Regions from separate parts of the Ancylobacter sp. VNQ12 genome, predicted to be linked through region 1. Evidence: predicted binding sites of a transcription regulator. Region 1 holds the regulator's gene; the other holds the start of a gene.
The links. Region 1 encodes PhoB, which activates phosphate uptake and scavenging genes when phosphate is short. Its sites were predicted from a motif close to TGTCATNNANCTGTCAT; they were not measured.
Positions count from the first base shown of each region.

Region 2: a site for PhoB is predicted at 2,645-2,661, ahead of ACO2RV_RS08205 (esterase-like activity of phytase family protein). Genes of this name have one in related genera too.

Region 1 is NZ_JBMSDU010000002.1:331,661-336,229, reverse strand. Features, by position in the region: gene ACO2RV_RS05230 (SDR family oxidoreductase) at 1-664, shown strand, start outside; gene ACO2RV_RS05225 (bifunctional transcriptional activator/DNA repair enzyme AdaA) at 801-1,913, shown strand; gene phoB (phosphate regulon transcriptional regulator PhoB) at 1,877-2,578, opposite strand; gene phoU (phosphate signaling complex protein PhoU) at 2,629-3,342, opposite strand; gene pstB (phosphate ABC transporter ATP-binding protein PstB) at 3,365-4,186, opposite strand; gene pstA (phosphate ABC transporter permease PstA) at 4,195-4,569, opposite strand, start outside.
Region 2 is NZ_JBMSDU010000004.1:69,735-74,303, reverse strand. Features, by position in the region: gene ACO2RV_RS08210 (DMT family transporter) at 152-1,015, shown strand; gene ACO2RV_RS08205 (esterase-like activity of phytase family protein) at 1,206-2,576, opposite strand; gene ACO2RV_RS08200 (homocysteine S-methyltransferase family protein) at 2,685-3,683, opposite strand; gene ACO2RV_RS08195 (TetR/AcrR family transcriptional regulator) at 3,898-4,521, shown strand.

The sequences.
Region 1 (4,569 bases):
GGTTGGCGCGCGCCGCAAGGACGAGCTCGACACGCTGGTCGCCGAGATCACCGCCGCCGCCGGCGAAGCGGTGGCGCTGGCCGGCGACGTGCGCTCGGAAGACTATGCGCAGGCACTGGTGGCGCTGGCGGCCGAGCGCTATGGCCGGCTCGACATCGCCTTCAACAATGCCGGCACTCTCGGTGAGAAGGGGGCAAGCACCGGCGTCTCGGCCAAGGGGTGGGAGGACACGCTGGCGGTCAACCTCACCGGCGCGTTTCTCGGCGCGAAGTACCAGATCGCGCAGATGCTGAAGAACGGCGGCGGTTCGGTGATCTTCACCTCGACCTTTGTCGGCTACACCACCTCGTTTCCCGGCCTTGCCGCCTATGCCGCCTCGAAATCGGGGCTGATCGGCCTGACCCAGACGCTCGCCGCCGAATACGGGCCGCAGGGGGTGAGGGTCAACGCCGTGCTGCCCGGCGCGGTGGAGACCGAGATGTATCGCGAGGCCAATGACACGCCCGAGGCGCAGTCCTTCATCACCGGGCTGCATGCGCTCAAGCGGGTGGGGCGGCCGGACGAACTGGCGCGCGCCGTGCTCTATCTCGCCTCGGACGATTCGTCCTTCGTGTCGGGCACCGCACATCTGGTCGATGGCGGATTGTCGATCACCCGCACCTGAGAGGTGGGCTCGCAACGCCGGCCTGCTCCCTCTTCCCAACGGGGAGAGGGAATTACACGTCGGGCGTCGCGCCAGCGCGAAGAATAACCGCCCGATTTGCGGCGGCACGGTTCGGCTGAGATGATACCCCTATCGCATGCTGTTCGACCTGCCCGACCACGCCACGCTCTACCGCGCCCTTCTCGACCGCGACGAGGGCTATGACGGCCGCGCCTATGTCTGCGTCGCCACCACCGGCATCTTCTGCCGGCTGACCTGTCCCGCGCGCAAACCGAAGCCGGAAAACTGTACCTTCCACGCCACCATCGGCGCCTGCATCGAGGCCGGATTCCGCCCCTGCAAGCGCTGTCATCCGCTGCAGCCGGCGGCGAATGCCGATCCGGTCATCGGCGCGCTGCTCGCGGCGCTGGACGCCCGACCGGACCGCCGCTGGAGCGAGACGCATGTCGAGCGCATGGGGTTCGACCTGTCGACGGTGCGGCGCACCTTCAAGCGGCACTTCGGCATGACCTTTCTGGAGATGGCGCGCCAGCGCCGCCTGCGCGAGGGGTTCGAGACGCTGTATGAGGGCGGCAAGGTGATCGAGGCGCAACACGTAGCCGGCTTCGAATCTGCCAGCGCCTTCCGTGCCGCCTTCGCGCGGCTGCTGGGCTGTGCGCCGGGCGACATTGCCGGGCGCGGCGCGCTGCTGGCCGACTGGATCGCCACGCCGCTGGGCGACATGATCGCCATCTCCAGCGGCTCGCATCTCCATCTTCTGGAATTCATCGAGCGCCGGGCACTGCCCACCGAGATCGCCCGGCTGCGGCAGCGGGCCAAGGGCGACCTCGGCATTGGCGGCTTCGCGCCCACCGAACAGATCCGCGCCGAACTCGGCGATTTCTTTGCCGGCCGCTCCGCGCATTTCGCCACGCCTTTGGCGCTCGACGGCAGCGCCTTTACCCGCGCGGTCTGGGCCGAGCTGCGGCGGATACCGCCCGGCGCGACGGTGAGCTATTCGGAAATCGCCCGCCGCGTCGGGCAGCCGTCGGCGATACGGGCGGTGGCGCGGGCGAACGGCGCCAACCAACTGGCGCTGATCATCCCCTGCCATCGCGTCATCGGCGCCGACGGGTCGCTGACCGGCTATGGCGGCGGCCTCTGGCGCAAGCAGCGGCTCTTGGAGATCGAGCAGCAATACCGCGCGCCGCAGGCCGCAGCCGCCGCGCCCGATCAATGGGCGCGGGCGAACATCTCGTTGAACGAATAGCCGGAGCCGCGCACGGTGCGGATCGGGTCGGGCTGGCGCGGGCGGTTGAGCGCCTTGCGCAGGCGCCCGACATGCACGTCGACCGTGCGCTCGTCGATATAGACGTCCTGGCCCCACACGCCGTCGAGCAGCTGCTCGCGCGAATAGACCCGGCCGGGCGACTGCATGAGGAATTCCAGCAACCGGAACTCGGTCGGCCCCAGATGCAGCTCGCGGCCGGCGCGGTGGACGCGCTTGGTTTCGCGGTCGAGCTCGATGTCGCCGGCACGTAGCAGCGTCGAGATGTGCTCGGGCTTGGCCCGGCGCAGCAGCGCGCGCACGCGCGCCACCAGCTCCGGCACAGAGAACGGCTTCACCACATAGTCGTCGGCACCGGTGGCGAGGCCGCGCACCCGCTCGGTCTCCTCGCCGCGGGCGGTGAGCATGAGCACCGGCATGCGCTCGGTCTCCGGCCGGGCGCGCAGGCGCCGGCACAGCTCGATGCCGGAAAGGCCCGGGAGCATCCAGTCGAGAATCAGCAGGTCCGGCACGCTTTCGCGCAGCCGGGTCTCCGCCTCGTCGCCCCGCCCGACGCTGTCGACGGCGTAGCCCTCGGATTCGAGATTGTAGCGCAACAGGAGGGTGAGGGGCTCCTCATCCTCCACGATCAGAATATTGGTCGGCATAGGGGGCGTCCCGATCGCTTGCCAGAGGGCCTTGCCAGAGTGACCGTCCCTCACGCCGGGAACGGAACCGCCGTGATGCTGGAGGTGTCCTGCTTGGGCCGCTCGTCGGCAAGCTGCTGGCCGGTCGAGAGATAGTGCACGGTCTCGGCGATGTTGGTCGCGTGGTCGCCGATGCGCTCGATGTTCTTGGCGCAGAACAGCAGGTGCGTGCACAGCGATATGTTGCGCGGATCCTCCATCATGTAGGTGAGGAGCTCGCGGAACAGCGAGGTGTAGAGAACGTCCACCTGGCCGTCGCGCCGCCACACTTCCAGCGCGCGGGCATCGTCGCGGCCGGCGTAGGAATCCAGCACTTCCTTGAGCTGCTCCTGCACCATCGCCGACATGTGCTCGACGCCGCGCACCAGCTTCTGCGGATGGAACTCGCCGGTCAGCGCCAGCACGCGCTTGGCGGTGTTCTTGGCGAGATCGCCGATGCGTTCCAGATCGTTGGCGATGCGCATCGCGGCGACGATCTCGCGCAGGTCGCCGGCCAGCGGCTGGCGGCGGGCGATGGTGAGGATGGCCTTTTCCTCGATCTCACGCTGCAGCAGGTCGACCGGGCCGTCGAGCACGATCACCTTCTGGGCCAGTTCGGCGTCGCGCTTCACCAGCGCGGCGACGGAATCGGTGACCAGGCGCTCGGCCTGGCCGCCCATCTCGACGACGCGGCGCGAGAGTTCCTTCAGATCGGTGTCGAAGGACGAGACGATATGTTCGGTCATGGATTGATCCTCCGCCGCCGGTTCAGCCGAAGCGGCCGGTGATGTAGTCGCGGGTGCGCGCCTCGCGCGGATTGGTGAAGATCTCGGAGGAGGTGGCGACCTCGATCAGCTCGCCGAGATAGAAGAAGGAGGTGATGTCGGCGCAGCGCGCCGCCTGCTGCATGTTGTGCGTCACGATGACGATGGTGAATTCCTGCTTCAGCTCGTCGATCAGGTCCTCGATCTTCGAGGTCGAGATCGGATCGAGCGCCGAGGTGGGCTCGTCGAGCAGGATCACTTCGGGGCGCACCGCGATGGTGCGGGCGATGCACAGGCGCTGCTGCTGGCCGCCCGACATGCCGAGCGCCGAGGTGTGCAGCCGGTCCTTGGTCTCTTCCCAGATCGCGGCCTTGCGCAGGCACCATTCCACCCGCTCGTCCATCTGCGCCTTGCTCAGCTTCTCGTGCAGCTTCACGCCGAAGGCGATGTTGTCGTAGATCGACATCGGGAACGGCGTCGGCTTCTGGAACACCATGCCGATGCGTGAGCGCACCACGGTGGAATCCAGTTCCTTGCTGAGCAGGTCGACGCCGTCGAACAGGATCTTGCCCTCCGCGCGCTGGCCCGGATAGAGCTGGTACATCCGGTTGAAGATGCGCAGCAGCGTGGACTTGCCGCAGCCCGAGGGCCCGATCATCGCGGTGACGCGCTTCTCGGGGATCTCGAAATTGATGTTTTTCAGCGCGTGGTTGTCACCGTAGAAGAAGTTCAGCCCCTCGACCTTGAGCTTGGGCTCGGCGGACGGCGCGGTGGCGCGGTTGACGGCGGAAGCGATGTCGATCGACGTATCGGGTGCGAAATTCATGGTCCGTCTCACTTCATCTTCGCCAGGACGAGGCGGGAAAGGATGTTCAGGGTCAGGACCCCGACGGTGATGATGAGCGCGCCGGCCCAGGCAAGGGCGACCCAGTCCTCGAAGGGGCTGGCGGCGTACTGGTAGATGGCGATGGGCAGGCTGGCCATCGGCGCGTTGAGGCTCACGGACCAGCCATTATTGCCCAGCGAGGTGAACAAGAGCGGCGCGGTCTCGCCGGCGGCGCGGGCCAGCGCCAGCAGGACGCCGGTGACGATGCCGGCCTGGGCTGCGCGCCAGGTGACCAGCGTGACCACCTTCCACTGCGGCGCGCCGAGCGCGAAGGCCGCCTCGCGCAGGCCGATCGGCACCAGGTTCAGCATATCTTCGGTGGT
Region 2 (4,569 bases), on a different contig from region 1:
ACCCGATGCAGGGCAGGCATGGCCGCGCGGCCCTTTGCTTCGAGCCGGGGTAGCGCTATCCCGCGGGACGCCGGGCCGGCATCCGCCGAATCGCCCGGCGGCTTGCGTGCCCGCAGCGCGCGTCCGCGTTTTTCCTTGCCATTGGTCCGCAATGCCGCTCCGGGACAAATTCCTCGCCCTCGCCGTGATCTGCGTGTGGGCGCTCAACATGATCGTCATCAAGCTCGGTGTGGCGGAGATTCCCCCGGTCCTGACGACGGCGCTGCGCTTCACGCTGGTCTCTGTGCTGGTCGTGCCGTTCACGCGGATCACGCGCAAGCAGCTTCCCGGCGTGCTGCTGGTGTCCTTCACCTTCGGCGCCGTCCATTTCGGCATGCTGTTCGCCGCACTGGAGCACGCCGAGGCGGGCACCAGCGCGGTGGTGATCCAGCTCGGCGCCCCCATTGCGACGCTGCTCGCCTGCCTCTGGCTGCACGAGCCGCTCGGTCTCGTCCGGCTGCTGGGGTTGGTCATCTCGGTTGCAGGCATTGTCGTGCTCGCCGCGGGTCCGACCCTGCCGCCGCCGCTCTCGCTCGCGCTGCTGGTGACGAGCGCCACCGGCTGGGCGGTGACCAATCTCATCGTCAAGCAGGTGGCCGGCATCTCGCCGATGGCGATGATGGGCTGGTCGTCGCTATTCTCCGTGCCGCAGCTGCTATTGGCGTCGTGGCTGCTGGAATCCGATCGCTGGGGGATGGTCGCGACCGCCGGGTGGCACGGCTGGTTCTCCGTCATCTACAGCGCGATCGGCTCGTCGATCATCGCCTACGGCATCTGGTACTGGCTGCTGCAGCGCCACTCGGTGAATGCGGTGGTGCCCTATTCCATGCTGAACCCGCTGCTCACCGTGCTGTTCGGCATCGTGCTGATCGGCGACGACCCCTCGCCGGTGAAGATCGTCGGCGCGCTGGTCATGGTCGCGGGTGTGGCGCTCATCCTGCGCAAGCCGGCGACCACGCTGCCCGATACGGCGTGAGGCAAAACGGCCGGAGCGTCGCCGCTCCGGCCGTTGGAAAGCTCCTGCGTCCTTCGAGGCTCGGCTTTGCCGAGCACCTCAGGATGACGAGCGCGTGCAAAGCCCAAGAACCAGCACCGTCATGCTGAGGTGCCGGCCGGAGGTCGGCCTCGAAGCACGCAGCCGGTCCGTGCAGGCAGTCCCCGCCGCCTCACTTCGCCTTCAGGAACTCGCCGACCTCGAGCAGGATCAGCTCGTTGTCGTCGGCCTTTTTCGGGTCGCGCGAGGAGGAGAAGGGTAGGTTGTTGTCGTTGCCGACCACGATGTGGGTGGCGTCGACCACGTCGACATTCTCGATGGTGAAGAACGGGAAGGTGAGCACGCCCTCGTTCAGCGGCTTCTTCGCCTTCTTGTCGGGATCGGCGATCTTCATCAGGTCGATATGGCCGATCTTGCGCACGCTCTGGCCGGCATTCGCGTCGGTCAGCTCGATCTTGTAGATGCGCTTGAACTTGGCGAGGTCGTGGAAGCAGTCCGGGCCCTTGGTGCCGGGAGCGCAGGCCTTGTCCGCGGTGCCTTCGCCATTGTCGCGCTCGATGATCATGCCAGTGGTGCCGTCGATCATGTTGAAGTCGCCGATGGCATTGCCGTTCTGCTCGAGAACGTACTGCCACATGCGGCCGGTCCACTTCTGCGCCGCGACGTCGAATTCGAGGATCGGCAGGAACTCCTTGCCGTCGGAGGTCTTCTGCCAGTCCTTCCTGGAGGCGTCCCACAGCGGGCCTTCCAGCAGGGCATAGAGGTACTTGCCGTCCTTGGAGGCGGCCATGCCCTCATAGCCCTTCGAGCGGCGGGCGTTGAACTCCACGCTCTGGTTCGGCACGCCGGGGGTGCCGACGGCGTAATGGTCGGGCGAGCGCACCGGCGTCTCGCCGGCCACGGTCTCGAACACGGCGAGCACCTTGCCGCTCATGTCGGCCTTGATCAGGTAGGGGCCGAACTCCTCGCCGATCCACAAATTGTCGCCGATGATCTGGAAGCTCTCGGTGTCGAAGTCCGAGCCGGTGAGGTAGCGCTTGTCCGTGCCCTCATGGACGATGCGGAACGGCACCTTCTTGTCCGGATCGGTAAGGAAGACGGTCTCGATCCGGTCGAAGGCGCCGGTCTGCCAGTCGATCTTGTAGTGATTGAGGTAGAGCGCCGAATCCGTGCTGTTGGCCTTGGCGCCCATGCCGTTGTCGGTGAGGATCCAGAACGTGCCGTCCGGCATGACCTTGATGCCCGAATGGCCCTGCAGCGGCTGGCCCTTGAACGGCAGCGAGACGCCGGTCGGGCGGCCCGCCGACTTGCCCATCACCGTGCCGACGGCCTCGACGCGGGTGCCGGTGGTGTATTTGCCGGAGGTCTTCAGGTCCGCCGGAGCGTCGGCGGGCATCTCGACGAAGCTCTCCGCCGGCAGCACGGCATGGCCGGCGAGCGTGGCGGGATAGGTCTGGTCGGCGCGGGCCTGCGTGCCGGCGAGGACGACGAGCGCAAGCGCCGCGCTCGCGAGAAGGCAATTGCGGAAGGCTTTGCGAGCCATGACGGTTCTCCGTGTCGGTGAGAGTCGAAGCCAAGGCCGCTTTCCTGACCTTTCGGCATGTCGCCCGCGTAACGGAGGGATGACGGAGCGGTGACGCTCCGCCCTGCGTCAGGCGCCTCCGGCTGCTCCCGCGGGCAGGCAGGCAAGGCTGATCTGGTCGACGTGGCGGTAGTCGGTGCCACAGCAGCCGCCGAGGATGTTGAGCCGGCGCATATGCGTGCGCAGCGCGCGATATTGCCGGCCGAGCTCCGCGGGATCGCCCGCATCGAGATCCGGCGAGGCATCGAGTTCGGCATGGCTGCGCCGCGAGGCATTGGCGCGCAGGCCTTGGATGCGGTCCAGCCAGTCGCCGCCCTCCGCGATGATGCCGGCGAAATGCGTCGGATGGGCGCAATTGATCATGTAGTAGAGCGGGGCGGCATCGGTCTGCGCGTCCACCTGCTCGATCGCCGCGCGCAGGCTCTGGCCGGTCGGCAGCTTTCCATCGGTTTCGAGCGTGAAGGAGATGGTGGCGGGTATGCCGGCGGCCTTCGCCGCCAGCGCGATGCCGACCGCCTCCTCGACATAGTTGATCGTATAGGCGCTCACCATGTCGGCGGCGGTGTCGGCGAAGGTCTCGATCTGCGTCGCGTGGTAGCGCGCCGCCTCCGCTGCCGACATCGTCGCGCCGGGCTGGTAGCCGTCGCCGCGCGGGCCGACGACGCCGGCGAGGATGACGGGCGTTGCCGGCGCCTCGAAGCGGTCGCGCAGGCGCAACATCAGACCGATACTGGCGCGGTTGAGGCCGCTCATCTCGTCTTGCGTAAGGCCGAGTTTCACCGCCCAGTCGGGGCTCGCCCGCCAGGTCGGCGCGTCCATCACGAAGCCGGCGCCGCGTTCGCGCGCGAGATCGAGGAAGCGCGTGTAATAGGCGCTTAGCGTCTCGCGGCCGCTCTCGCGCCGCATCAGGTCGATGGAGGCGAAATAGGGAAGCTCGATGCCGTCATGAAAGATGAAGGTGGTTTCCATGCCGCCATCCATCAGAAAGATGCGATCGGAGAGCAAGGAAAGGTCGCGGCGATGCTTGGGTCGTGCGGAGGAGAATTGGCTGTAGTCGATCTCGGTCATCATGAACTCCTGTCATGTCGCATGGCGGCGGCCCGCCGGTCGGCGGTTAAATGCCCCGGACTGGTGCGGTCGACCTAGCCGTCTCGCGGTCAAGCGAGTGCGGAATTCAACTTTCTCCTTTTATATCATGCAGTTCCACTGGAATCGCCATTATCGTGCAGGACTCGGGAACCGGTTTGGCGACGCCTGACTGTACTTGTGGTACAGTTACGTCATGCTGGAAAACGTTCCGAAGCGCCGCACCGACACGCGGGAGCGCCTGCTCGACCTTGCCGAGCAGGGCATTCTGGCGAAGGGCTTTGCCTCGACTTCCATCGACGAACTGATCGCCGGCGTCGGCATCACAAAGAGCGGCTTCTTTTATCATTTCAGGGACAAGAACGATCTCGCCCGTGCCCTGCTGGAGCGCCATATCGCGCGCGACCGCGATCTCCTCGACGACATCTTCCGCCGCGCCGAGGAACTCAACGACGATCCGCTGCATGGCTTCCTCGTCGGCCTGCGGCTGTTCGCGGAGATGATGGCGGCGCTGCCGGAAGCGCATCCCGGCTGCCTGGCGGCGACGCTGTGCTATCAGGATCAACTGTTCGACCGGACGGTGCAAGCGCTCAACGCCGAAAGCGTGCTCGCCTGGCGTCGGCGCTTCCGGGCGCGGCTGGACGCGATCGCCGCGCGCTATCCGCCGCGCGAGCCGGTGGACCTCGAAGCGCTTGCGGACATGCTGTCGACCCTGGTCGAGGGTGGACTGGTGATGGGGCGCGCCTTGCGCGACCCGACCATCCTGCCACGGCAGATCCTGCTCTATCGCGATTTCCTGCGGCAGAGCTTCGCGCCCTGAGTGCGAACGGCTCAGCGCCACTCGACGCGAGGGCATTGTTCAGGCTTA